One region of the Stenotrophomonas sp. LARHCG68 genome, then DNA from elsewhere that is predicted to be linked to it. Evidence: predicted binding sites of a transcription regulator. Region 1 holds the regulator's gene; the other holds the start of a gene.
The links. The regulator FliA, encoded in region 1, starts transcription of late flagellar genes. The targets are predictions, from matches to a motif close to TAAAGTTTNNCNNNCNNNGGCCGATAA.

Region 1 (14,110 bases):
AAAAGACCGAACTCCCGACTGAAAAGCGCCTGCGCGAGGCCCGCGAGAACGGCAACATCCCGCGTTCGCGCGAACTGGCCACGGCCGCCGTGTTCACCGCGGCCGTGCTCGGCCTGCATGCCAGCGCCGGTTCCATGGCGGCCTCGGCACGGCAATGGATGAAGGCGGCCCTGGCGCCCGAGCCGGCCCTGCTCCACTCCACCGACGCCCTGTTCGGCCATGCCGGCTGGATGTTGCTGCGGCTGATGCTGGCGTTCTGGCCGCTGCTGCTGGTCTGCATCCTGGCCAGCTTCATCGGCCCGGTGCTGATGGGCGGCCTGCGCTTCTCCAACAAGGCGCTGATGCCCGACCTCAACCGGCTCAACCCGCTCACCGGCTTCAAGCGCCTGTACGGCGCCGAGGCGGTGGCCGAGCTGGTCAAGTCGGTGCTGCGCGTGCTGTTCGTCGGTACCGCCGGCGGCCTGTGCATCTGGCACGGCATCGACCTGCTGCGCGGGCTGCTGCACCAGCCGCTGGAGAGTGCCACCGGCAACGGCCTGGGCTTCACCATGAAGCTGCTGCTGGCCACCGCCGGCGCCATGGCCCTGCTGGCGGCCATCGATGCGCCTTACCAGAAATGGAACTGGCTGCGGAAGCTCAAGATGACCCGCGAGGAGCTCAAGCGCGAGCTCAAGGAAAGTGAGGGCAGCCCGGAGGTCAAGGGCCGCATCCGGCAGATGCAGATGCAGCTCTCGCAGCGACGGATGATGGAAGCGGTGCCCAGCGCCGACGTGGTGGTGGTCAACCCCACCCACTACGCCGTGGCCCTGAAGTACGAGGGCGGCCGCATGAACGCCCCCACCGTGGTCGCCCGCGGCGTGGACGAGCTGGCCCTGCGCATCCGCCAGGTGGCCGACGGCAACCGCGTCACCATCGTCTCGGCCCCGCCTTTGGCACGCGCCTTGTATCGGGAAAGCCAACTCGGCAAGGAAATCCCCGTGAGACTGTATTCGGCCGTCGCCCAGGTCCTCTCTTACGTCTACCAGCTGCGCCAGTGGAACACCGGCCCGATGCCGCAGCTGCCGCCGCTCGAAGTGGATGAATTTGGTCCGGAGGGCCGCCCATGAGCGCGCAGCTGACCACCTCGCCGGGCCGCCGCCTGCTGGACATGCTCCGCCACGGGCTCGGTGCGCCGCTGATCGTGCTGGCGCTGCTGGCCATGGTGGTGGTGCCGTTGGCCGCGCCGGTGCTGGACGCGCTGTTCACCTTCAACATCGCCATCTCGCTGATGGTGCTGCTGGCGGTGGTGTACGTGAAGCGCCCGCTGGACTTCACCATCTTCCCGATCGTGCTGCTGGTCACCACGATGCTACGGCTGGCGCTGAACGTGGCCTCCACCCGCGTGATCCTGCTCAACGGCCAGAACGGCCATGAAGCCGCCGGCAAGGTGATCGCCGCGTTCGGCGAGTTCGTGATCGGCGGCAACTACGCGGTCGGCATCGTGGTGTTCGCGATCCTGACCATCATCAACTTCGTGGTCATCACCAAGGGTGCCGGACGCGTGTCGGAAGTGACCGCGCGCTTCACCCTGGACGCCATGCCCGGCAAGCAGATGGCCATCGACGCCGACCTCAACGCCGGTTTGCTGACGCGCGAGGAAGCCAAGCTGCGCCGCGAGGAGGTCCGCGAGGAAGCCGACTTCTACGGTGCGATGGACGGTGCCAGCAAGTTCATCCGCGGCGACGCCATCGCCGGCATCCTGATCCTGTTCATCAACCTGCTCGGTGGCCTGGCGGTCGGCGTGCTGCAGCATGGCATGCCGGTCGGCGACGCCGCCGCCACCTACACCCTGCTGTCCATCGGTGACGGTCTGGTGGCGCAGTTGCCGGCGCTGCTGGTGTCCAGCGCGGTGGCGATGCTGGTCACCCGCGCCTCGCGTTCGCAGGACATGGCGCAGGCAATGACCGGCCAGGTGTTCGGCCAGTACCGCGCCCTGGCCATCACCGCAGGCATTCTCGGCCTGGTCGGCCTGGTGCCGGGCATGCCCAACCTGGCCTTCCTGACCCTGGCGTCGGTGCTCGGCTTCGTGGCCTGGAAGCTGTGGAAGCGCGAGATGGCCAACGCCGGCAAGGAGAAGTCCGCCGCCGCGGACGGCGGCGACGGCGCGCTGGCCGGGTTGTCGGCCACCCAGCCCTCGCCCACCGCCGAGCTGAGCTGGGACGAACTGCGCCCGGTCGACCCGCTCGGCCTGGAGGTCGGCTACCGGCTGATCCCGCTGGTGGACAAGACCCAGGGCGGCGAGTTGATGGCCCGCATCAAGGGCGTGCGCCGCAAGCTCACCCAGGACCTGGGCTTCCTGATCCCGCCGGTGCATATCCGCGACAACCTGGAGCTGCCGGCCACCGCCTACCGCCTGTTGATCCATGGCGTGCCGGTCAGCACCGCCGACATCCACCCCGACCGTGAGCTGGCGCTGGACCCCGGCAGCGCGATGGGCAAGCTGGAAGGCATCGCCGGCAAGGATCCCGCCTTCGGCCTGGATGCCACCTGGATCCAGCCACACCAGCGCGCCCACGCCGAATCGCTGGGCTACACCGTGGTCGACCCGGCCACCGTGGTGGCCACCCACCTCTCGCACCTGATCCGCGAACACGCACCCGAACTGCTGGGCCACGAGGAAGTGCAGCAGCTGCTGGCGACCCTGGCCAAGAGCGCGCCCAAGCTGGCCGAGGACCTCTCGCCCAAGGCGCTGCCGTTGTCCACGATCGCGCGCGTGCTGCAGAACCTGCTGGTCGAGCGGGTGCCGATCCGCCAGCTGCGCAAGATCGCCGAGGCGCTGGTGGAAACCGCGCCGGTCACCCAGGACCCGACCGCGCTCACCGCGGCGGTTCGCAACGCGTTGGGCCGTTTCATCGTGCAGGAGATTGCCGGGATGTCGCCGGAACTGCCGGTGTTCACCCTCAACCCGCAACTGGAACGGGTCTTGCAGGAGTCCACCCAAGGCAATGGTGCCGCACTGGAACCCGGTCTCGCCGAACGCCTCCACCAGAGTCTTGCCGATTGCGTCGGCAAGCAGGAGGCCCGCAACGAGCCTGCGGTCGTGCTGGTACCGGCGCCGGTCCGCGCCGCGCTGGCGCGCCTGGTCCGCCACAGCGTTCCCTCGCTGTCGGTCCTGGCCTACAGCGAGGTGCCGGAGGACAAGCGCCTGAAGCTGGTCGGCACGATCAGCTGACGCCGCCCGGAAGCCGGCTCCCCGAAAGGGCCGGCGACGGAAAACAGACACCCAACCGACCGAAACACCCGCGCACGAAGGAGCCCGTAACGCCATGCACGACATCGCCAACGCCACTCCTTCGCGGCAGCCCCACTCCCGGTACCAGAACATGAAGATCAAACGTTTCGTCGCCGCCGACATGCGCACCGCCATGAACCTGGTGCGCAAGGAGCATGGGCCGGACGCGGTCATCCTTTCCAACCGCCGCATCGAGGAAGGTGTCGAGATCGTGGCGGCCGCCCATTACGACGAAGCCGTGGTGCAGCAGGCGCTGGAAGCCAGCCGCCCGGCCCCGCCGGCCCCGAGCAAGCCGCGCAGTGCCGCTGAAGCGATCATGGCCGCGGTCACCCGTCGCCGTACCCCGGAGCCGGAACCGGTCGCCGTCACCACGTCCGCGGTCGCCGCCCTGGCCCGCTCGGCCGTGGGTGCCACTGGCCGCTCGATCGACACCAGCGTGGAACTGGCGCCGGGCAGCCGCTTCGCTTCGTTGCTCAAGCAGCCGGCCGCCGAAGCCCCGGTCATCCCCGCCGCCATCGTCCCGGCGGCGGCCATGCCCGCCGCATTCGCCTCGATCGCACCGGCGGCCGTGGCGACGCAGCACTTCGCCACCCTGCTGGCTGACGAACCGCCGGTGGTGCCGGCTTTCCGTCCTGCCGGCAGCGTCGCCGCCAAGGTCCCGGCAGCCAGTCAGGAGCCGTCCCAGGCCGCGACGGTCGACGCGGTGCCGCCGGTGCAGCGCGCCCAGTTCCAGATCGATCCGCCGCAGCCGGAGCCGACCCCGGTACCGGCAGTGGCCGAACTGCCGGCCGCAGCGCCCGTGGCTGCTGCCCCGGTGGTCGCCGTAACCGCACCGGTTGCCGCGGCCACGACCGAAGCTGTCGTGCCCGTTGCGCCGGCCGTACCGGCCGTGACTGCAGCGCCGGCGGCACCGGTCGCCATCCCGGTCACCCCGGAGACCGCCGCGGCGCTGAGCGTGGTGGCCTCCCGCCGCGACGACGAACAACTCATCCAGCTGCGCCAGGAAATGGCCGGCATGCGCCAGATGATCGAGCGCGAGATGCACCGCTTCACCGACGAGCGCCTGCGCGGCAGCGCGGTGCGCGCCAATGCGCTGGACCTGATGGACGAGTACGGCTTCGACGCCGGCCTGGCCCGCGATGTGGTCCTGCAGATCCCGGCCGACACCGACCCCAGCCGTGCCCGCGGGCTGATGCTGGGCCTGATCTCGCGCAAGCTGCCGATCGCCCCGGTCGACCCGATCGAGACGGGTGGCGTGATCGCCCTGGTTGGCCCGACCGGCGCCGGCAAGACCACCACCATCGCCAAGCTGGCCTCGCGCTTCGCCGAGGCCCATGCCCCGCGTGACGTGGCGCTGGTCACCACCGACACCCAGCGCATCGGCGCGCGCGAGCAGCTGTATGGCTTCGGCCGCCAGCTCGGCATCGCCGTGCACGAGGCCAACAGCGGCACCGACCTGAACCAGCTGCTGCAGAAGCTGGCCGACTACAAGCTGGTGCTGATCGACACCGCCGGGCTGGGCCAGCGCGACCGCGCCCTCACCGCCCAGCTGCAGTGGCTGCGCGCCGCCGGCCAGATCCGCACCCTGCTGGTGCTGCCGGCCAACACCTCCTTCCAGGACATGGATGAGGTGGTGCGCCGCTTCAGCGCCGCCAACCCGCAGGGCGTGGTGCTGACCAAGCTGGACGAGACCGGCCGCTTCGGCTCGGCCCTGTCCATCGCCGTGGACCACTGCCTGCCGGTGACCTGGGTCACCGACGGCCAGGACGTGCCGGAGGACCTGCACCGGGCCTCGGCGGCCAATCTCGTACTTCGCCTTGAAGATTTGCGCCGCGCGGCCGATATGCCCTGCAACCCGGAGTTCAACAATGCAGTCGCGTGAGTACGCCAAGCTGACCCACACCTTCCCGCTCGCGGCCACCCGGCGCGAGCCCGCAGGACCGGTGCGCACCATCGCCGTGACCGGCGGCAAGGGCGGCGTCGGCAAGACCAATGTCTCGGCCAACCTGGCCGTGGCACTGGCCGGCATGGGCAAGCGCACCCTGCTGCTGGACGCCGACCTGGGCCTGGCCAACATCGACGTGGTGCTGGGCCTTCAGCCCAAGCACACCCTGGCCGACCTGGTCGCCGGGCGCTGCACGCTGGAGGAAGTGATCATCGAGGGCCCGAACGGGGTGCTGGTGGTGCCGGCCGCGTCCGGCCGCCGCCACATGGCCGAACTGGCGCCGGCCGAGCACGTGGGCCTGGTCAACGCGTTCTCCGAGCTGGAACGCGACCTGGACGTGATGATCATCGACACCGCCGCCGGCATCACCGACAGCGTGCTGACCTTCTGCCAGGCCGCGCAGGACACCGTGGTGGTGGTCTGCGACGAGCCGGCCTCCATCACCGACGCCTACGCGCTGATCAAGGTGCTCTCGCGCGAGCGCGGCGTGGACCGCATCCAGGTCGTGGCCAACATGGCCCGTGATCCCAACGAAGGCCGCGCCCTGTACGAGAAGCTGGTGCGCGTCTGCGAGAAGTTCCTGATCGACGTCTCGCTCAACTACCTGGGCTGCGTGCCGCAGGACGACTGGCTGCGCGTGTCGGTGCAGCGCCAGCAGCCGGTGGTGAAGCTGTACCCGTCGGCACCGGCCGCCCTGGCCATCCAGGAGATCGCCCGCCGCACCGCGCGCTGGCAGGCCCCCACCACCCCGCGCGGCGGCGTCGAGTTCTTCCTGGAACGCATCATCCAGCAGAAGGTGAGCGCATGAACGCAACGGCCCATTACCGTGAAGTCCAGCGCAATGCGGCCAACGAGTGCATTGCCCAGCACGCCGACCTGGTGCGCCGCATCGCCCACCACCTGGCCGCGCGCCTGCCCGCCAGCGTGGAGGTCGACGACCTGATCCAGGCCGGCATGATGGGCCTGATCGAGGCCTCGCGCAGCTATGACGCCGAACAGGGCGCCTCGTTCGAGACCTATGCCTCGATCCGCATCCGAGGCTCGATGATCGACGAGATCCGGCGTGGCGACTGGGTGCCGCGCTCCGTGCACCGTCGCGCCCGCGATGCCGCGGCCACCATCCGTCGCCTCGAGCAGGCCAGCGGCCGTGCCGCCAGCGCCACCGAGGTGGCCGAGGCGATGGAAATGCCGCTGCCCGAGTACATGCGGCTGGTCGAGGATGCCTCGCGCGGCCAGGTGCTGAGCCTGGAGTCGCGCATCGAGGACCAGGGCGAGCTGGACACCCCGGCCACCGGCGGCCCCACCCCGCAGCAGATGCTCGAGCGCAGCCAGTTCGGCGCCGAGCTGGGCAGGGCCATCAGCCAGCTGCCCGAGCGCGAACAGCTGGTGCTCTCGCTCTACTACGAGCAGGAACTGAACCTGAAAGAGATCGGCGCGGTGCTCGGTGTCAGCGAGTCGCGCGTCTGCCAGATCCATGGCCAGGCCACGCTGCGCCTGCGTGGTCGGCTGAAGATTTTCGAGTCGGCCGACGCCGGCTTCGAGGAACCATGAAGAGGAATTCCTTTTGAACAAGAACATGCGCATCCTGATCGTCGACGATTTCTCGACCATGCGTCGTATCGTCAAGAACCTGCTCGGCGACCTGGGCTTCACCAACACCGCTGAAGCCGAGGACGGGCATGCCGCGCTGGCCATGCTGCAGAGCCAGCCGTTCGATTTCGTGGTCACCGACTGGAACATGCCGGTGATGACCGGCATCGAGCTGCTCAAGGCCATCCGCGCCGATGCCAAGCTCAAGACCCTGCCGGTGCTGATGGTCACCGCCGAAGCCAAGCGCGAGCAGATCATCGAAGCCGCCCAGGCCGGCGTGAACGGCTACATCATCAAGCCGTTCACCGCGCAGACCCTGGAAGAGAAGCTGGGCAAGATCTTCGAACGACTGACGGCGAGCGCCTGATGGACCTGCCTGTCGAGACGCTGAGCGACAAGTCGGCCCTGATCCAGCGCCTGCAGGATGCGCTGGCCGCGCTGGAAAACGGTGATGAAACCCGTTGGCGCCAGGAAATCGACGCCCTGGCCGCGCTGCGCGCGCAGCCGATGGTGGCCGGGCTGGGCCGGTTGGCCCGCGAGCTGGGCCAAGCACTGGGCGAGCTGCCCAGCGTGCCCAGCGAAGCCGGCGAGCTGGACGATGCCTGCGCGCGCCTGGACCACGTGGTGGAGATGACCGAGAAGGCCACCCACCGCACCCTGGACCTGGCAGAGGAATGCCGCGAGCTGACCGAACGGCTGCGCGCCGAAGGCCTCAACGCCGACCAGGACCAGCTGCTGGACCGCATCCGCCACAACCTCACCGAAGTGGCGCTGACCCAGAGCTACCAGGACCTGACCGGTCAGATCATCCGCCGCGTGGTGGGCATCGTCCGCCGCGTGCACGAGGGCTTTGGTGCACTGGGCCTGCCCCCGGCCGAGGAAGACGTGCGCAACGCCGGCCTGGCCGGTCCGGCGGTCAATGGCCTGGACCGCCATGCGGTCAGCCAGCATGACGCCGACGACCTGCTGTCGGACCTGGGGCTGTAAGCCATGAGTGCCTTCGCCGACGACATCGCCGCCGATTTCATCATCGAAGCCCAGGAGATCCTCGATCGCCTGGGCGAGCAGCTGGTGACGCTGGAGCAGGCACCGGAAGACACCGACCAGCTCAACGCGGTGTTCCGCGGCTTCCACACGCTCAAGGGCGGCGCCGGCTTCCTGTCGATCACGCCGATGGTGGAGCTGTGCCATGCCGCCGAGGAAACCCTGGGCATGGCCCGCTCGGGCAAGGCGCAACTGCTGGCCCATCACTTCGATGCCGCCCAGCAGTCGCTGGACTGGCTGCAGTCCATGCTCGACGCGGTGTCCTCCGGCACCGAGCCGGGCCACGCGCCGGCGGCATTGATCGCGCAGTTCGACGTCGGTACCGCGCCGGTACCGGCACCGGTCGCGGCACCGGTCGCGCCGGCCGGTGACCTGATCACCGAGGACGAGTTCGAGGCCCTGCTCGACAGCCTGCACGGCAAGAGCGCGCCGTCGGCGGTGGCCGCCAAACCCGCCGATGACCTGATCACCGAAGACGAGTTCGAGGCATTGCTCGACACGCTGCACGGCAGTGCCGCGCCCGGCACGTCCGCCGCTCCGGCAGTGGCAGTGGCACCGGCAGCGCCCCGCCCGGCGCCTGCCCCGGCCGCACGCCCCACCGCGGCGGCCAAGCCGGCGGCCGCACCGGCCAAGGCCAGCGAGCCCGAGCACACCGTGCGCGTGGACACCAAGCGCCTGGATGCCATCGTCAACCTGATCGGCGAACTGGTGCTCTCACGCAACCGCCTGAAGACCCTGCGCAGCCGGCTCAAGGACGAGGAACTCGACCGCGCCGTCTCCACCCTGGACATCGCCACCGCGCGGCTGCAGTCGGCGGTGATGCGCACCCGCATGCAGCCGGTCGGCAAGGTGTTCTCGCGCTTCCCGAAGGTGGCGCGCGACGTCGCGCGCTCGCTGCAGAAGGAAGTGGACCTGGAACTGATCGGCGCCGACACCGAGCTGGACCGCAACTTGGTCGAAGCCCTGGCCGACCCGCTGGTGCACCTGGTCCGCAACGCCATCGACCACGGCGTGGAGATGCCCGACCTGCGCGAGGCGCAGGGCAAGCCGCGGATGGGCCGGGTGCGGCTGTCCGCCCAGCAGGAAGGCGACTACGTCAGCATCGAGGTGCAGGACGACGGCGCCGGCATCGACCCCGAACGCCTGCGCGCCAAGGCCCGCGAGAAGGGCTTGATCGACCCGGAGGCCGCCGCCCGCCTGACCAGCGAGGAATGCCTGCACCTGGTGTTCCTGCCCGGCTTCTCCACCAAGCAGCAGGTCACCGACATCTCCGGCCGCGGCGTCGGCATGGACGTGGTGCAGTCGCGCATCCGCGAGCTCAGCGGCCAGATCCAGATCCAGTCCGAACTGGGCCGTGGCAGCCGCTTCCTGATCCGCGTGCCGCTGACCCTGGCGATCCTGCCGACCCTGCTGGTCCAGGCCGGTGAGGACGTCTATGCGCTGCCGCTGGCCCGCGTGATGGAAGTGCTGCACGCCCCGGCCACCTCGCTGGGCTGGTTCGACGGCCGCGCGGTGCTGGACCGCAAGACCCACACGCTGGCGCTGGTGGACCTGCGCCAGTGGCTGGGCGTGACGCCGACCCTGTCGCCGCTGCTGACCATCGTGGTGCTGCAGGTCGGCGAAGCCCGCTTCGGCCTGGTCGTGGACCAGGTCCGCGGCCGCGAGGAAGTGGTGATCAAGCCCCTGCCGCGCGCCCTGCGCGGCCTGCGTGGCTACGCCGGCGCCACCCTGATCGGCGACGGCCGCATGGCGCTGATCCTGGACGTGGATGGGTTGCGCGGTGGGCAGGACTGACAGCTGCCGCCAACGCTGCACTCCCCTCTCCCGCCTGCGGGAGAGGGGCTAAAGCAAAAGCCTCCCCCGCAGGCGGGAGAGGGACTAAAGCAAAGCCTTCCCCGCGCGCGGGAGAAGGGCTGAAGCAGGTAGCTCCCCCGCACGCCGGAAGGGAGCGAACGCAACACCCCGATTCAAGACTGTCTTCACAAGGCCGATATCCAACACCATGGACCGACTCAGCATCATTGGACTCTTCCTCGCCCTCGCTTCGCTGGTGGGCGGCAGCATCCTCAAGGGTGCGGGCCTGTCGTCGCTGTGGTCGCCGGCCGCGTTCGTGATCGTGATCGTCGGCACCATCGCCGCGATCCTGCTGCATACCTCGCCGGCGGTGTTCAAGCACGCCTTCAGGATCGTGCGCTGGGTGATCCGCCCGCCGGCCAGTGACCGCCGCGCGCTGGTCCAGCAGATCGTGGACTGGAGCAACATCGCCCGCCGCCAGGGCCTGCTGGGCCTGGAGCCGCAGGTGGAGCAGCAGGACGACCCGTTCATCCGCAAGGGCCTGCAGTTGGTGGTCGACGGCGTGGAGCCGGACACCATCCGCCACATGATGGAAATCGAGCTCGGCAGCCAGGAACAACAGGACCTGGCGGCGACCAAGGTGTTCGAAGGCATGGGCATCTACGCCCCGACGCTGGGCATCATCGGTGCCGTGCTGGGCCTGATCGCGGTGATGAAGAACCTGGCCGACCCGAGCAAGCTCGGCCATGGCATCGCCGCCGCGTTCACCGCCACCATCTACGGCATCGCCTCGGCCAACCTGCTGTTCCTGCCGGTCTCGGCCAAGCTCAAGAGCGTGATCGCCTCCAGCACGCGCGAGCGCGAGATGGTCATCGAGGGCCTGATCGCCATCGCCCAGGGCGAGAACCCGCGCAACATCGAAAACAGCCTGGCCGGGTTCGTGAACTGAGCCATGGCACGTCGCAAGCACCACGAAGAGCACGCCAACCATGAGGCATGGGCCATCCCCTATGCCGACCTGATGACGCTGCTGCTCGCCTTCTTCGTGGTGATGTACGCCATCTCCTCGCTCAACGAGGGCAAGTACCGGGTGATGGCCGACTCCCTGTCCACCGCTTTCGGCGGCGCACCGCGCACCATCAGCCAGGTGCAGGTGGGCAACATGCAGATCCAGGGCGGCGGCCACGACACCCCGTCGGTGATCCGCTCGCCGAGCATGACCGGCGGCGCCATGGCCGACCCCACCCAGCTGCCGTCGATGGCATCGCACATGCGCATGCCGGTCTCCACGCGCAACCAGGAACAGCTGCAGCGCGCCGAGCGCCAGTTGAACCAGATCGCCGACCGGCTCAGCTCCGCGCTGGCGCCGCTGGTCAAGCAGGGCGTGATCACGGTGCGCCGCACCGAGCTGTGGCTGGAAGTGGAGATCAACAGCGACATCCTGTTCGCCACCGGTTCGGCCTCGCTCGATGCCGGCGCCCGCGACACCCTGGGCAAGCTGGCCGACGTGCTGCTCGATGCCCCCAACGGCGTGCGCGTGGAAGGCCACACCGACAACGTACCGATCGCCACCACGCAGTTCCCGTCCAACTGGGAGCTGTCCGCCGGTCGCGCGGCCAGCGTCGTGCACCTGTTCGCCGACCATGGCGTGCAGCCGGCACGGCTGGCGATGGTGGGCTATGGCCAGTTCCGTCCGCGCGAAAGCAACGACCTGCCGGAAGGCCGCAACCGCAACCGGCGGGTGATGGTCATCATCCTGGCCGACTCGGCCGCAGCGGCTGACCTGCCCGGCGCGGGTACCACCACCGCCGGCACCAACGGCACCGACGCCCCCCGTGGCGACAGCTCCCCCGCTGCCGCCGCCTCGGTGCCCGCTGTCATCGAAGGAGTTCACTGATGCGTATCTGGGCCATTGCCAACCAGAAAGGTGGCGTCGGCAAGACCACCACCACCCTGTCACTGGGGCGCGGCCTGGCCGCGCGCGGGCACAAGGTGCTGCTGATCGACCTGGATCCGCATTCTTCCCTCACCCGCGCCTTCGGCGTGCCAATCGAACCGGTGCCGCAGGGCGTACAGGAACTGTTCGCCACGCCGCCGCACGACATCGCCGCGCTGGCGCGCGCCAGCGACATCCCGAGCCTGGACTACCTGTGCGCGCAGGCGTCATTGGCCACGCTGGAACGCCGCAGCGCCAACCAGCCCGGCCTCGGCCTGGCGCTGCAGCAGGCCTTGGCCCGCCACGGCGACCGCCATGACTACATCCTGCTCGACTGCGCGCCCACGCTGGGCCTGCTGATGATCAACGCGCTGGCCGCGGCCGACCGCCTGGTCATCCCCACCCAGGCCGAGCCGCTGGCGCTGCACGGCCTGGACGGCATGGTCCGCACCGGCGAAATGGTCGAGCGCTCACGCAAGCGGCCGTTGCCCATCTCGGTGCTGCCGACCCTGTTCGACCGCCGCACCCGCGCCGGCAACGAGTCGGTGCGCGCGATGCAGGACCGTCACGGCGAGCGCGTCTGGGAAGATGCCATTCCGCTGGATACCCGCATCAGCCAGGTCGCCGGCCTGGTCCAGCCGATCCAGGGCGACGACTACCCCGGCCGCGGCCATGCCGCCTATCGCCGCGCGCTGGACTGGCTGTTGGCCGAAGAGGCACGCGTGCGGCCAGCGCAGGAGGCGGCATGAGTACCGTCGGCGCACTGGACGACTACCTGGACGAACTGCTCGGCGGCGGCATGCCGACGGCGGTGACCCCCACTGCGCCGGCCGCGCCGGTCGAAATACCGGGTGACAGCGCCGAGCTGGAAGCCGCCTTCGAAGCCGCGCTGGCCGAGGTCCAGGCACAGGCCAATGCCGTGCCCGTAGACGCCCCCGTCGCCGCTGCGTCCACCGTTCCCGGTGACAGCGCCGAACTGGAAGCCGCCTTCGAGGCCGCGCTGGCCGACGTCCAGGCACGGGCCAATGCCGTGCCCGTAGAGGCCCCGATCGCCGCTGTATCCACCGTTCCCGGCGACAGCGCCGAACTGGAAGCCGCGTTCGAGGCCGCACTGGCCGCCGCCGCGGCTTCACCCGCGAGCGCCATGGCTGAACCCACCTGGGCCGACGTGCCTGCTGAGCCGGTCGCCACTGCGCCGGCGCCGGAGCCCACCTGGGACGACCTGCCGGACGAGGTCATCTACGAAACCGACGCGGCCGAAAGCGCCCGGCTTGCCCATGCCGACAGCCCCGGCCTGCAGGCCGCCTTCGACGTGGCCGCAGGCGTGGCCCCCGCACCGCCACCGCCGGCCCGCACCGCGCGACCGGCCCCTGCGCCCGCCCCTGCCGCACCCGCCGCCGTACCGAACACGTGGCAGGAACTGCAGGCGCAAGCCGCACGGCCACCGCAGCAACGCCGCGCCAGCGAGCGCACCTCGCGCTGGCTGCGCCTGCGTTGCGGTGCGCAGGCCTATGCGCTGGAGCTGTTGAAGGTGCAGGAAGTGGTCCTGCCGGTACCCTTGCTGGCGCTGCGCGGTGCCGCGCCGTCGATGCTGGGCATCATGAACCTGCGCGGCCAGGTGGTCCCGGTACTGGACCTGTGCCGGCACCTTGACGTCCCGGTCACCGAAGACTCCGCGCAGACCCGCATCGTGGTGCTGGAGGAGAACGGCGAAACACTGGGCCTGCGCGTCTCCGCCGTGGAGGACGTGGCCAACCTGACCGACTCGCAGATCGAACCCCCGGACACCGCGCGCATCTGCCAGATCTCCAACGAGCTGTTCAAGGGCATTGCCCGCATCGGCAGCCAGCCGATGATCCTGCTCGATGCCACCCGCCTGCTCCAGTAGGCGCGCCTTCCGGCGCCAAGCAGGAACCACGCCCCTACCGAGAGTGCATGCAAGCCCCGGATGCATCGATTTCGCGCCGGAAGGCGCTCCTGCCGGGCAAACCGCGCAATCCATCACATTCCGCACCGCACCAGGTCACCTGCCCTAAAGAACCCCGGTGCAATGCCGCTACCCCTCCCAGTAACGTTTGTCCCGGAGCAACGATGAGCACTGTGGCGCTGTCGCAGGATCTCGGAATCGAATCCACCAGCGAGCTGAAACAGCAACTGGCCGCGCATCTCGGCCAGGGCGGTGAACTGCGTGTCGACGCCAGCGAGGTGGCCCGCGTGCACACCGCGGCCATGCAGGTGCTGTGCGCCTTCGTCGTGGCCCGCCAGCAAGCCGGGCACGGCACCGTGTTCGACAACGCTACCGACACCTTCCGTGACGCCGCGCGCCTGCTCGGTGTCCTCCGGACCTTCGGTCTGGAAGCAACCCCTGACACAACGAAATCTGTGGAGAACGCTGCATGAGCGCACGAATCCTGGTGGTGGACGACTCGGCGTCGATGCGCCAGATGGTCTCTTTCGCCCTCACCTCGGCCGGTTTTTCGGTGGAAGAAGCCGAAGACGGCGCCGTCGCCCTCGGCCGTGCCAAGGGTCA
Region 2 (14,110 bases), on a different contig from region 1:
GCCGTAGAGCTTGCTGGCACCGGCCTGGCTCTCGGAGAACTGGGCGACGATGTACAGCGTCAGCGCCCAGCGGATGCCGTAGAACGCGAAGCGTTCGAAGAACTCGGTCATGAACAGCATCCACAGGGGGCGTGGATGGCCGAGGAGGTTGGTGAACGCCGGCACGGGCGCCGGGTTGGATGCGGAATTGGGCGCGGCAGCGCTCATGCGGGTGTCCCCTGAGTCATTCGATGGGCAAGTGATGCGAAAGAAGTCGGCCGGAACCGGCGCGACGGGCGAGCATCACCGAAGGGCCGGCTTCACGTCAAATCCACAGAAGGCTTGCCCGGGCCGGCCGGCGGCGGCCGGAAACGCCGCAGGGGCGCCCCGAGGCGCCCCTGCAAGCTGCTGAATACGTTGGATTTTCAGGCGCCCGTCGGCGGATCGGCGCGGATGCTGGTGCGGACTTCGAACAGTTCCGGGAAGAAGGTCAGCTCCAGCGCCTGCTTGAGGAACCCCACGCCGCTGGAGCCGCCGGTGCCCCGCTTGAAGCCGATCACCCGCATCACCGTGCGCATGTGGCGGAAGCGCCACAGCTGGAACTGGGTCTCCAGGTCCACCAGGTCCTCGCACAGGGAGTACTCGCGCCAATAGCGGTCGGTGTCCTGGTAGATGTTCTCGAAGACATGGCGCAACGCCGGGTCGCTGACATGCGACTGGGTCCAGTCGTGGCCCTCGTAGGTGGCCGGGATGGCATGGCCGAAGCGCGACAGGTAGGCCAGGAACTCCTCGTACAGGCTGGGGGCCTCCAGCACCTCGCGCAGCTGCGCCTGCCCGGCCGGGTCGTGGGCGAACACGCCCAGCATGTCCGCGTTCTTGTTGCCGAGCAGGAACTCGATGTAGCGGTACTGCAGCGACTGGAAGCCGGACGAAGGCCCGAGCACGTCGCGGAAGCCCATGTATTCGGACGGGGTCAGGGTTTCCAGCACCGCCCATTGTTCGGTCAGCAGGCGCAGCACCTGCTTGCCGCGGGCCAGCACCTTCCGGCACTGCCAGACCTCGTCGCGCTGCAGGTGGGCACGCGCGGCGCGCAGCTCGTGGGCCAGCAGCTTCAGCCACAGCTCCGAGGTCTGGTGCTGGATGATGAACAGCATCTCGTCGTGGTGCGGCGGGTTGGACAGCGGCTGCTGGGCCGACAGCAACTGGTCCAGGCGCAGGTAGCCGCCGTAGGTGAGCCGGCCCTGCAGGTCGGTGTGGATGCCTGCCTCGAGCTCACGCTGGTTCTTTTCTACGGTCATCGGCCTTGCCATCTGCGCGGGGCGCAAAGGGTAACGCAGCCGCACGCCCGGTAGCGCGGCGCCCGGCGCCGCCGGATATTGCCGGGATCGCATGCCGGGCACGGCCCGGCCCGGCGGGCATCCCCCGACGGCGCGGTTCCGCGCAAACGGAATAAGAACACTTGCGATGGCAACCGGCGCGACAATGCCCTGCCTTGGCGCGGCCTTGCTGAATACGCTGTATTTGCTCGGCCGTGGCGAGGGCCATGGAACGAATCCGGCATTTGTACGGTCAGTCGTGCTGCGCCGCAGGACGGCTTTTCCAGCCTGATTCCTTACCATGCGCAATTCCTATCATTTGAAACCATCTGTTCAAGGTGTTGCTGCAATGACGGTTTCCGCCCAGTTCCAAATCGACTACCTGCAGTACCTGGATGCCGAAGGCAGCCTGGTACGCGACGACCTGCCGGAGTCGCTGCGCGACCCGCGCAGCCTGCTGCCGCTGTTCAAGCAGATGCTGGCCACCCGGGTGTTCGACACCAAGGCGGTTGCCCTGCAGCGCACCGGCAAACTCGGCACCTTCGCCTCCTGCCTGGGCCATGAAGCGGCCCACGTCGGCATCGGCGCGGCCATGAAGAGCGGCGACGTGTTCGCCCCCAGCTACCGCGAGTACGGCGCGATGTTCATGCGCGGCGTGCGCCCGCGCGACGTCCTGATGTACTGGGGCGGCGACGAGCGCGGCAGTGACTACGACCGCGACAGCGACGCCGTCCGCGACTTCCCGATCTGCGTGCCGATCTCCACCCAATGCCTGCACGCGGCCGGCTCGGCGCTGTCGTTCAAGCTGCGCGGCCTGCCGCAGGTGGCGGTCACCGTCTGCGGTGACGGCGGCAGCTCCAAGACCGACTTCTACGCCGCGGTGAACTCGGCCGGCGCCTACCAGCTGCCGCTGATCCTGTGCGTGGTCAACAACGGCTGGGCGATCTCGGTGCCGCGTTCGGCCCAGACCGGTGCCGAGACCCTGGCCCAGAAGGGCCTGGCCGGCGGCCTGTTCTGCCTGCAGGTGGACGGCAACGACCTGATCGCGGTGCTGGCGGCCATGGAGCAGGCACGCGAACGTGCCCTGTCCGGCAAGGGCGGCACGGTGCTGGAGTTCCTCACCTACCGCCTGTCCGACCACACCACCGCCGACGACGCCCGCCGCTACCGCGACGACGTCGAGGTCAAGGCCGCCTGGCAGCGCGAGCCGCTGATCCGCCTGCGCAAGTACCTCACCGCCGCCGGCGTGTGGAGCGAGGAGGAAGAGAAGGCCTGGATCGCCGAGTGCGGCACCCGCGTGGACGAGGAGGTCAACGCCTACCTCAACTGCCCGGTGCAGCCGGTCGAGGCCATGTTCGATTACCTGTACGCCGATCCGCCGCCGGACCTGCTGGCCCAGCGCGCCGCCGCCATCGCCCTGGAGCAGCGCCATGGATGACATCAAGCGCGCCCTTCCCGGAACCCCGGCCGGCCACGACGTGGCCCACAGCGCGGCCAGCAACAGCGGAGAAACCACCATGACCGCCACCCCGATCACCCTCATCGAAGCCGTCACCCAGGCCCTTGCATGGGAAATGGAACACGACCCGTCGGTGCTGGTGCTGGGCGAGGACGTGGGCGTCAACGGCGGCGTGTTCCGCGCCACCGCCGGCCTGCAGCAGCAGTTCGGCGCACAGCGCGTGCTGGACACCCCGCTGGACGAGACCACCATCGCCGGCCTCACCGTCGGCCTGGCCGCGCAGGGCATGAAGCCGGTGGCCGAAGCCCAGTTCGACGGCTTCGTCTACCCGATGGTCGACCACATCATCTGCCACGCCGCGCGCCTGCGTAATCGCACCCGTGGCCGCCTGCACTGCCCGATGGTGCTGCGCGTGCCGTGGGGCGGTGGCATCCGTGCGCCGGAGCACCACAGCGAGGCCAACGAAGCCATCTTCACCAACGTGCCGGGCCTGCGCGTGGTGCTGCCGTCCAGCCCGCAGCGTGCCTATGGCCTGCTGCTGGCCGCGATCCGCGAGCCGGACCCGGTGATCTACATGGAGCCCAAGCGCATCTACCGCCAGTACAAGGAAGTGGTCGCCAACGACGGCGAAGCACTGCCGCTGGACGTGTGCTTCGTGCTGCGCGACGGCACCGACGTGACCCTGGTGACCTGGGGCGCGCAGGTGAAGGAAGCCCTGGAAGCGGCCGACAAGCTGGCCGGCGAAGGCATCAGTGCCGAAGTCATCGACGTGGCCACGCTGCGCCCGCTCGACTTCGCCACCATCGCCGAGTCGGTGGCCAAGACCGGCCGCTGCGTGATCGTGCAGGAAGCGCCCAAGACCGCCGGCTTCGGTGCCGAGATCGCCGCCCGCCTGGCCGAGGAGTCGATGTACGACCTGCTCGCCCCGGTCGAGCGCGTCACCGGCTATGACACCCACATCCCGCTGTTCCGCCTGGAAATGAAGTACCTGCCGAGCGTGGAGCGGATCGTGGCGGCGGCCAAGCGCGCGGTGGCGGCGGGCTGACATGCAGGCACGCCTGACCGGCAGCCACCGCAGCCAGTACCGCAATCCGTTGCACGTGCACACCGGGCAGATCGTCGCCCTGGGTGTGCGTGACGAGGAATGGCCGGCGTTCGCGTGGGTGACCACCGACGCCGGCGATGCCGGATGGACGCCGATTGCCTGGTTGCGGATGCTCGACGACGGCCGCGCCGAAGTGCTGCGCGACTACAGCGCGCGCGAACTGGACGTGGACCGTGGCGAGCAGGTGCGGCTGCACCATGAACATGGCGGCTGGTGGTGGTCCGAGCGTGCCGATGGCACGCAGGGCTGGCTACCGGCACGCGAACTTGAATTGCTGGAAGAGAACTGCACATGAGCCAGACCAAGAGCTTCAACCTGCCCGACCTGGGCGAAGGCCTGCCGGACGCCACCATCGTGGAGTGGTTCGTCAAGGAAGGCGACGTGATCAAGCTGGACGAGCCGCTGGTCTCGATGGAGACCGCCAAGGCCGTGGTCGAGGTGCCCTCGCCGGTGTCCGGCAAGGTACTGAAGCTGGCCGGCGCGCCGGGTGACATCGTGGTCACCGGCCACATGCTGGCGCACTTCGAGATCGACCCGAACCTGCCGCAGCGTGCCGAAGGCCAGGATACCGGCCACCACCACGGCGCCCCGGCACCGGCCGCTGCGGCACCTGCACCTGCCGCAGCGCCGGCACCGGCTGCCGCCGCCGAACGTGCCGACGAAGGCACCGTGGTCGGCGCGATGGTCAGTTCCAATGCCGTGCACACCGAGCAGGCCGTGGCCGTCGGTGGCGTCAAGGCGGTGCCGGCCGTGCGCGCGATGGCGCGCAAGCTGGGCGTGGACCTGGCCCGCGTGCGTGCCACCGGCGCCGACGGCGCGGTGACGATGAACGATGTGAAGCAGGCCGCCGAAGCCGGTACCGCCCGCGTCGGCGCACCTCTCCCGCGTACGGGAGAGGTCGGCGCACAGCGTGCGTCGGGTGAGGGCGCTCCCCCATCCGCCCTGCGGGCACCTTCCCCCGCAGGCGGTGGAAGGGATGAAGCCGCCCGCACCCCGCTTTCCGCCGCCGGCAAGCCGATGCGTACCGCGCCGCCGGGCGTGGTCGCCAAGGGCCAGCCGGAACCGCTCAAGGGCGTACGCCGCAACATGGCGCGGGTGATGGCCGATGCGCACAGCAAGGTCGTGCCGACCACGCTGACCGACGACGCCGACATCCACGCCTGGGCACCGGGCAATGACATGACCTCGCGCCTGGTGCGCGCGATCGTGGTCGCCTGCCAGACCGTGCCGGCCATGAACGCCTGGTTCGACGGTGAAAACCTCACCCGCACCCTGCACGCGCAGGTGGATATCGGCATTGCGGTGGATACCGACGACGGCCTGTTCGTGCCGGCCCTGCGCAATGCCGACATGCTCGATGCACGTGGCGTGCGCGAAGGCATCAACCGCCTGCGCCAGCAGGTGGAAGACCGCTCGATCGCCGCTTCGGAACTGAGCGGCTACACCATCTCGCTGTCCAACTTCGGCATGTTCGCCGGCCGCTACGCAACGCCGGTCGTCGTGCCGCCGTGCGTGGCCATCGTCGCCGCCGGCCGCGCCCGCTTCCAGCTGACGCCGGTGATGGGTGGCGTGGAAACGCACAAGGTCATCCCGCTGTCGGTCACCTTCGACCACCGCGCCTGCACCGGCGGCGAAGCCGCCCGCTTCCTGCGTGCGCTGATCGACGACCTGGCCCGGACCAACTGACCGGTCCTGCCAGCGCAGTCCCGGGGCCCGCAGTGATGCGGGCCCTTTTTTTTGGGATCGATGCAGCGGTTCCTCCCTGCTGAACACGCATGCACGCCTGCGGGCCGTTACCATACGGCCCGCTACTTCAATGGGAAAACGCAATGGGAATAATGACAGGGATGGTTGTCGGCGCCGTGATCGGGCTGGGGGCATTGAACGTGATGGCACTGATCGCCAGGAACAGCGGCCGGCCGTTCGACCAGACCACGCTGACCAGCGATGAAGACGTCCTGGCGCAGGTCGCCACCTGGGCACAGGCCAATGGCTACCACCTTGCCAGCGAAGCCGGCCCGAACCGTGTCTACCGCAAGGGCAAAGGCTTCTTGACCGCACCGATGTTCCTGGAAGTCAGCCGCGACGGGAACCGCTACACCTTCCGCAGCTACACCCGCATCAACGGCCTGATCATCAAGGGCGACATGGCCCTGAGCGGTGGCAGCTTCGTCGCCAGCGTGCCGCGTGCAATGGCCCGCAAGGCGCAGAACCTGCTGTTCGCCCAGCTGCACGCGCCGCCAATCCACTGATCGTTGCCAGGCCGGCGGATACCGCGGTGTCATCCTCCGGCGTTACGATGGGCCGGAAAGCCACGCACACGATTCGGTAAACACCATGGACGCTTGGATCTGTACGCAATGCGGTGTACGCAATGGCATCGAGGCACGCGTGTGCTGGCGTTGCGGCACGCATGCCGACGGCAGTGCCCCCGACCCCGAGGCGCACGCGCCGGGCGTCGTGCATGTCCAGGGGCCGCGACAGATGACCTGCCTGCGCTGCACCGACAGCGAAATGGCCTTCATCGGTCGCCGCCGCTTCCATGAGGGCTCGCAGGCGATGCCGTTCCTGCTAGGCGAACTGGGCGAACTGTTCGTGCACCGCGAGGAGTTCGACCTGTACGCCTGCCCGTCGTGCGGCAAGGTGGAATTGTTCCTGTCCAGCACCCCGCAGTGAGGCGCGCCGATGCAGGACAGGCGCTGGCTGGTCGGATTGTTCGTGCTGGTCTACCTGGCCATGTTGCTGGGCGGCGCGGCGCTCAAGCCCGGGTATTCGCCGGTGGCGCAGTACATCAGTGAACTCGGTGCCACCGGCAGCGCGCACGCGCGGCTGATCAGCCTGGCCGGCTTCATCCCGGTGGGCGTGCTGGGCGCGGTGCTGCTGGTGGTGATGGCCGCGCGCGTACCGCTGGTGGGTATCGGGCGCGTCGGCTACTGGCTGCTGCTGTGCGAACCCCTGGCCTGGATCGGCTCGGCGCTGGCGCCATGTGACCTGGGCTGCCCGCACGGCGGCAGCGTCTGGCAGGTGCTGCACAACCTGTTGGGCGTGCTGACCTACCTGGGCACCACGCTGGGGCTGGTGTTGATGGCGGCCGCGCCCGGCCTGCGGCCCGCCACCCGGTTGCTGTGGATCGCACTGGCGATGGCCTGGCTGCTGCTGTTCCTGCTGATGGGCAGTCCCGCGCTGGCTGACGTGCGCGGTTTGCTGCAACGCCTGGCCGAATGGCTGGTCTACGGGGCGCTGTGCAGCGCCGCCTGGCGCCTGGCCGGCCCGCGCGCCATCGCAACCGGCGCTGCAACCACACGCGGGTAAGCTGCCGGCTCCCCTGCCACCCGGAGCCCTCCATGAGCCACCGCAGCCGTCTTGCCGGATTCATCATCGATTGCCAGGACACCGACAGCGACACCGCCGCCGCGTTCTGGGGCGCCGCACTGGGGTTGGAGGCCGAGCCCAGCGAATCCAACACCGATGGTTCGCAGTACAGCCGCCTGCGCGATGCCCCCGGCCACCTGAATGTCGAGGTGCAGCGTGTCAGCCACGCCTCACACGTGCACCTGGACATCGAAGCGGACGACATCGACGCCGAGGCCGACCGCCTGGAAGCCTTGGGCGCCCGCCGCATCGGCTTCGTCAAGCGCTGGTGGGTGATGGAAGCCCCGACGGGCCATCGTTTCTGCGTGGTACGCATGCATCACCCCGAGCAGGGCGCGCCACCGCGCGTCTGGGAGTGAACACCCACGGCATCGGATAATCCGCGCAGCCTTCCCTGGAGATGCAGCCAATGTCCGTTCCCACCCTCACCGGTGCCCGCGTGCTGGTCGCCGGCGGCAGCCGCGGCATCGGCCTGGCCATCGCCGACGCCTTCGCCCGCGCCGGCGCGCGCATCAGTCTGTGCGCACGCAATGCACAGGTACTGCAGCAGGCCGCCGTGCTGCTGGAGGCCACCGGTGCGCAGGCGGTCCATGCGCAGTCCTGTGACCTCGCCGATCCGGCGCAGATCGCGCAGTGGGTGGACGCCGCGGCCACGGCGCTTGGCGGCGTCGACATCGTCGTCAACAACGCCTCCGGCTATGGCAACGGCAATGACGATGCCAGTTGGCAGGCCGGCTTCGACATCGACCTGATGGCGGCCGTGCGCACCAACCGCTGCGTGCTGCCCCACCTGCGCCGCAGCGCGATGCCGGCCATCCTCAACATCAGCTCGATCAACGCCTCGGTGCCGACCCCACGCGCGGCGGCGTACTCCACGGCCAAGGCCGCGCTGAACTACTACACCACCGCGTTGGCCACCGAGCTGGCGCACGAGCGCATCCGGGTCAATGCCCTGGCGCCGGGCTCGATCGAATTCCCCGGCGGCCTGTGGGAGCGTCGCCGCAGCGAGGAACCGGCGTTGTACGCACGGATCCGCGACAGGATCCCGTTCGGCGGCTTCGGCGATGTCGAGGACGTGGCGCAGGCAGCGTTGTTCCTGTGTTCGCCGGCGGCGCGCTGGATCACCGGACAGGTGCTGGCCGTGGATGGCGGCCAGTCGCTGCCTGCGTGACCCTCGCAGGAACGGCCTCGGTCACGAAGCCGATCAGGGTTCCTGCACGAGAGCACCCCTCCCCTGCCCTCCCCTTGCCTGCGGCAAAGGGAGGGGGCGTAGGAACGGCTTCGACCGCGAGCCTGCGTCAGAAACAACGTCCCCCCGCCCTCCAGAACTCACGCCAACGCCGCCGAGCCCACCACCCGTTCGCCCAGCGTGGGTGCCAATACCGCCTCCACCAACGCCCCGGCGATCCGTTCGGCCGGATTGATCCGCCAGGCCTTGGGCAGCACCGGCCCCAGCGCGCTCAATACCACCAGGGCGGCGTGTTCACCGGCACGTTTCTCCAGCCGCTCACCGCCGATCAACCCTGGCCTGACCAAGGTCAACGCATCGAACCCCAGCGCGCGCAGGTCGCGTTCCAGTTCGCCCTTGACCCGGTTGTAGAAGAACCTCGAACCGGCATCGGCTCCCATCGCCGAGTTCAGCGCGAACACCGCGCAGCCCCGCGCCCGTACCGTGCGGGCGATCAGCAGCGGGTAGCCATGGTCGACCTGGCGAAACGCCTCGCGCGAACCGGCCTGCTTCAAGGTCGACCCCAGCGCGCAGATCGCCGCATCCACCTGCCACCACGGCGCGTCCAGCGGCAAGGCGGCGAAATCGTGCACCGGGTTGTGCAGGCGAGCATCGACCACCGGCAATGGCCGCCGGGTCGGCGCCACCACCGCGCTGCAACGCGCATCGGCCAGCAGGCGCCGCAGCACCTGCGCCCCGACCAACCCGGTCGCCCCCGCCAACAACACCCGCATATCCCGCTCCTGTGATCGACTGCGATTCAAGCCCCCCACCACCTTGCCGATAATGAGGCTTGGATACCACCCCGCCCGGGGGCGCCTGCGCGCCCCCGCACCCCCACCCGAACCCGCGCGCCATGGCCGACAGCTCCGATTCCTCCGCACCAGGCAGCCTCGGGCTGGGACGCATCCTGTCGCGTCGGACCAGTCCTGCGCCGCGGCCGGAACCGGCGACGCTGGACAACCCCGGCATGGCCCTGCTGCAGCGCCTGTTCGTCGGCGCCGACAGCCCCGAGCCGCTGCTCGGTGCCTTTGCCCAGGGCATGTGCAGCCTGCCGGGTGAACTGGGCGACATGGGCCAGCGCCTGCACAGCGCGCATGCCGAGCGGGACTGGGAGCGTTATGGCCGCCTGATGCGGCAGCTGATCGACAAGTACATCCGCACCATCGAGCAGGAGCAGCCCGTCGGCAATGGCGAGGCCGCGCAGCTGCGCGACCTGCTGGCCAACACGCTCGATGCGGTGCTGGCGAGCCTGATGCAGCATTCGCCCGAGCTGGAGCAGCAGGCACGGCGGATGGGCGAGGAACTGCGGGCCTGGCGCAGCGGCCAGGCCCTGCAGCCGGTGGCCCAGCACCTGCGCGAGTTGTGCCACCAGGTCGGCGTGCGCAGCGAGGGCCTGCAGGAGCAACGCGACCTGCTGCTGAGCCTGTTCGACCTGCTGCTGGAGAACATCACCGAGCTGCTCGACGCCGACAGCTGGCTGCACGGCCAGATCCGCAGCGTGCGCCAGCTGCTGTCCGGTCCGCTGGACGGCGATGCGCTGGAACAGACCCGCAATGACCTGCGCGAAGTGATCTACCGGCAGGGGTTGCTGCGCCAGGGCATCGACGAATCCAAGCAGGCGATGAAGGAACTGATGGTCGATTTCATCGACCAGGTCGACGGCATGGCCACCGAAACCGGCGAGTACCACGACCGCATCGCCAGCTATGCCATCGCCGTGCGCCAGAGCCGCAGCATCGCCGACCTGACCAGCCTGCTGCAGGACGTGCTGCAGGACACCGCACGCGTGCAGGCGCAGGCCGCGCGGGCGCGTGACCACCTGGCCAACGCGCGCGCCGAAGCACAGGCCGCCGAGCAGCGCGTGCGCCAGCTGGAAACCGAACTGGCCGAAGCCGGCAACCAGCTGCGCACCGACCCGCTGACCGGCGCCCTGAACCGGCGCGGGCTCGATGCCCTGCTTTCCAGCCTGCCCGACGACGGTTCCACGCTCAGCATCGCGCTCCTGGACCTGGACCACTTCAGCCAGACCAACGCCGCCTTCGGCCACGCCGGCGGCGACCGTGCGCTGCGCCACCTGGTCGCCACCGCGCAGGCGCGACTGGGCAGCCACGGCCACGTCGCCCGCCTCGGCGGCGACGAGTTCGTGCTGGTGCTGCCGGCCATGCCGCAGGCGCAGGCACAGACCCAGTTGCGCCGCCTGCAGGAAGCACTGGCCCAGCGCCCCTTCCTGCAGGACGACCAGCGGGTGCACGTACGCTTCAGCGCCGGCACGGCGCAACGCCGCCCCGGCGAGCCGACCGAGTTGCTGCTGCAGCGCGCCGACCGCGCGCTCTACGCCGCCAAGCAGGCCGGCCGCGACCAGATCCGCAACGCCGACTGAGCCGCCTGCCGTGCGGCCGGCCCCGGCCGACCGCGACCGCCTCCTCCCCGCCGCTGTGATATTCCCTGCGCTGGTGCGAATCACCCTTGCATGGACATCCCCGTGACCGCCAACGCCACGCTGCAGCACCACTTCGCCGACCTGCTGCAGCAGCACCAGGGCATCGTGCTCAAGGTGGCCCGCGCCTGGAGCCAGACAGCGGAGGACCGCCGCGACCTGGTCCAGGACATCAGCATCCAGGCCTGGCGCGGCTTCGCCTCGTTCGACCCGGACAAGGCCCGGTTCGGCACCTGGCTGTACCGGGTGGCCCTGAACGTGGCCATCTCCCAGCAGCGCAGCCGGCAGCTGCGGCAGCGCCACCACGGCACGCTCGTCCCCGACCCGATGGAATCGGGCCTGGCCGTGGAGGACACCGCCGAGCAGGCTGCCCAGCGCGCGCAACTGCATGCCGTGATCCACGCCCTGCCGCCACTGGACCGCGCCCTGTTGCTGCTGCACCTGGATGACTGCAGCCACCAGGAGATCGGCCAGGTGCTCGGCATCAGCGCCGGCAATGCCGCCACCCGCCTGCACCGCCTGCGCCAGCAGCTGCGCCGGCACCTGTCCCCTTCCCAAGACTGACGAGGCCCCCGATGGAACTGGAACAGCTCAAGGCCGCCTGGGCCGACCAGGCACGACGCATCGACGCGCTGGAAGCCACCGCGCTGGAGGCCTGGCGGCAACCGCGCCAGCAGCAGGTACGCCGCCGCCTGCGCGGCTTCAGCGCGCTGCAGCTGGGTTGGCTGCTGGCGTGGATCGTAGTGACGATGCTGGCGGCGGGGTTCTGGATCGCGCATCGCGACGTCCCGCACCTGCTGCTCACCGGCCTGGCCTTCCACGTGTATGGCATCGCCGCGATCTGGGTGTCCATCACCCGCGCCCTGCTGGCGCTGCGCATCGACATGCTCGATGCGCCGGTCCTCCAGCGGATGCAGCAGCTGGCACGGCTGCAACGCTTCACCGCAGCCACCGAACTGGCGCTGGGACTGCCGTGGTTCTGCCTGTGGCTGCTGGCCACGCAATGGCTGTGCGTGCAGTGGCTGCACCTGGACCTGTACCGGCTGGCGCCGCAATGGTTCGTTGCCACGCTGGGCTTCGGCATCGTGGCGATGCTCGCCAGCGCCGCGCTGGCGCGCTGGGCGCTGCGTCGGCTGCCACCAACGCATGGCCTGCAGCGCCTGCTGCAGAGCCTCTCGGGTCACTCACTGGCACGCGCGCAACAGCACCTGCGTGAGCTCTCCACCCCGCCGTGATCCATGCCACGGGGCGTCATCGCATGCAGCGCGGCCCGGGCCGCGCTGCATGCCGGCACCTCAGTGCGCCGGCGCGGAGCCGCCGCGCAGCTTCTGCACCAACGTCACCACCGCCAGCACCACCGCACCGATGCCCACGCCCACCACTACGCTGCCCAGCGCGTTGGCCAGCCACTCCAGGTGGGACGGGGCCAGCCCGACCACGAAGTGGTGCAGCGCCGGGATCGAATGCACCAGGATGCCGCCGCCGACCAGGAACATCGCCGCCGTACCGGCGATCGACAGCCCGCGCATCAGCCACGGCGTGGCATGCAGGATGCCGCGCCCGAGCGCGGCCATCGCCCTGCCCTTGTCCAGCATCCACGCGCCGATGTCATCGAGCTTCACGATGCCCGCCACCAGGCCGTAGACGAACACCGTCATGCCCAGTGCCACGGCGATCAGCGTGGCCACCTGCTGGCCGAACGGCGCGCTGGACACCACGCCCAACGACAGCACGATGATCTCCGCCGAGAGGATGAAGTCGGTGCGCACCGCACCCTTGATCTTGTTCTTCTCCCAGGCCACCACGTCGGTCCTGTCATCGGCCAGCGCGCGGGTCAGCTCGGCCTTGTGGGCGTCGTCCTCGTCCTTGGAATGCAGGAACTTGTGCGCGAGTTTTTCCACGCCCTCGTAGCAGAGGAAGGCACCGCCGAGCATCATCAGCGGGGTGATCGCCCACGGCAGCCAGGCGCTGATCGCCAGCGCCGCCGGCACCAGGATCGCCTTGTTGAGCAGCGAGCCCTTGGCCACCGCCCACACCACCGGCAACTCGCGGTTGGCGCTGACCCCGGTCACCTGCTGGGCATTGAGGGCCAGGTCGTCGCCCAGCACGCCGGCGGTCTTCTTGGCCGCGACCTTGGTCAGGATGGAAACGTCATCAAGCAGGGTGGCGATGTCGTCGAGCAGGGCGAACAGGCTGGCTCCAGCCATGGGGAGGTTCCGAAGGGGGAAGAGCTGCCGATTCTCACTCATCGGTGCGCCGCAACGCGAGGGGGCCGCATTCACCCTTCGCCCACCCTTCCGCGGCCACACTGGGGGTCCCTGCCCCTGTGGACCCCTGCGTTTGAACGAGCAGCCCACCACCAGTGACAGCCCGGCCACCGTTGGCGGCATGAGCCGCCGCCAGCAGATCGTTCGCCTGCTGCTGCGCTATCGCAACTCCGGCGTGTTCTCAGGCATCTCGCTCGACGGCGAGCTGCCGCGCCTGGCGCGCGCGCCGGCCGCCGGTGACCCGACCCAGTTCGTCGCCGACCTGGAGGCGCTGGGCGCCACCTTCGTCAAGCTCGGCCAGGTGTTGTCCACCCGCCCGGACATGATCCCCGCCGAGTACGTGGCCGCGCTGGAGCGCATGCAGGAGAAGGTCGCGCCGATCCCGGTCGAGCAGATCCGCGCCATCGTCGAGGAAGACCTCGGCGCGTCGATCAGCAAGCTGTTCAACTGGTTCGACCCCGAACCGCTGGGCTGCGCCTCCATCGCCCAGGTCCACCGCGCGCAGTTGCGCGATGGCCGGGAAGTGGCGATCAAGGTGCAGAAGCCGGACATCGCCGCGCAGCTGCGCTCGGACATCGGCGTGCTGCGCAGTTTCGCCAGCGCCGCCGACCACCTCACCCGGGTTGGCCGCAAGGTGCGCTTCTCCGATTGGCTGGAGGAGTTCGCCAAGACCCTGCGCATGGAACTGGACTACGAGGCCGAGGCGGCCAGCCTGGCGCGGTTCGGCCAGCACCTGGCGCCCTATCCGGAGTTGTGGGTGCCGCAGCCGATCTGGGACCTGTGCAGCCGGCGCGTGCTGACCATGGAACTGGTGCCCGGCGTGCGCGTGGACGCGATCCCGCCGGTTCGCCGTACCGAACAGCCGATGCTGCCGTTGGCCGCGGCGCTGGTGCGCGGCTACCTGGACCAGATCTTCGTGCATGGCGAGATCCACGCCGACCCGC

Region 2: the regulator FliA is predicted to act here: its motif matches at 9,220-9,246, upstream of ACIPR8_RS08455 (GGDEF domain-containing protein).

The regions. Positions count from the first base shown of each region.
Region 1 covers NZ_JBIXJV010000006.1:204,953-219,062, forward strand. Annotated here, with positions in the region: gene flhB (flagellar biosynthesis protein FlhB) at 1-1,106, shown strand, start outside; gene flhA (flagellar biosynthesis protein FlhA) at 1,103-3,211, shown strand; gene flhF (flagellar biosynthesis protein FlhF) at 3,363-5,153, shown strand; gene ACIPR8_RS17470 (MinD/ParA family protein) at 5,140-6,024, shown strand; gene ACIPR8_RS17475 (RNA polymerase sigma factor FliA) at 6,021-6,767, shown strand; gene cheY (chemotaxis response regulator CheY) at 6,781-7,173, shown strand; gene ACIPR8_RS17485 (protein phosphatase CheZ) at 7,173-7,793, shown strand; gene ACIPR8_RS17490 (chemotaxis protein CheA) at 7,797-9,644, shown strand; gene ACIPR8_RS17495 (flagellar motor protein) at 9,853-10,593, shown strand; gene motD (flagellar motor protein MotD) at 10,597-11,541, shown strand; gene ACIPR8_RS17505 (ParA family protein) at 11,541-12,329, shown strand; gene ACIPR8_RS17510 (chemotaxis protein CheW) at 12,326-13,468, shown strand; gene ACIPR8_RS17515 (STAS domain-containing protein) at 13,672-13,980, shown strand; gene ACIPR8_RS17520 (response regulator) at 13,977-14,110, shown strand, end outside.
Region 2 covers NZ_JBIXJV010000002.1:204,515-218,624, forward strand. Annotated here, with positions in the region: gene ACIPR8_RS08395 (peptide MFS transporter) at 1-207, opposite strand, end outside; gene ACIPR8_RS08400 (tryptophan 2,3-dioxygenase) at 405-1,277, opposite strand; gene pdhA (pyruvate dehydrogenase (acetyl-transferring) E1 component subunit alpha) at 1,645-2,733, shown strand; gene ACIPR8_RS08410 (alpha-ketoacid dehydrogenase subunit beta) at 2,813-3,799, shown strand; gene ACIPR8_RS08415 (SH3 domain-containing protein) at 3,801-4,154, shown strand; gene ACIPR8_RS08420 (dihydrolipoamide acetyltransferase family protein) at 4,151-5,545, shown strand; gene ACIPR8_RS08425 (hypothetical protein) at 5,698-6,111, shown strand; gene ACIPR8_RS08430 (hypothetical protein) at 6,197-6,535, shown strand; gene ACIPR8_RS08435 (DUF998 domain-containing protein) at 6,545-7,171, shown strand; gene ACIPR8_RS08440 (VOC family protein) at 7,204-7,590, shown strand; gene ACIPR8_RS08445 (SDR family NAD(P)-dependent oxidoreductase) at 7,641-8,402, shown strand; gene ACIPR8_RS08450 (NAD-dependent dehydratase) at 8,561-9,193, opposite strand; gene ACIPR8_RS08455 (GGDEF domain-containing protein) at 9,316-10,842, shown strand; gene ACIPR8_RS08460 (RNA polymerase sigma factor) at 10,933-11,463, shown strand; gene ACIPR8_RS08465 (hypothetical protein) at 11,475-12,134, shown strand; gene ACIPR8_RS08470 (DUF808 domain-containing protein) at 12,195-13,106, opposite strand; gene ACIPR8_RS08475 (ABC1 kinase family protein) at 13,288-14,110, shown strand, end outside.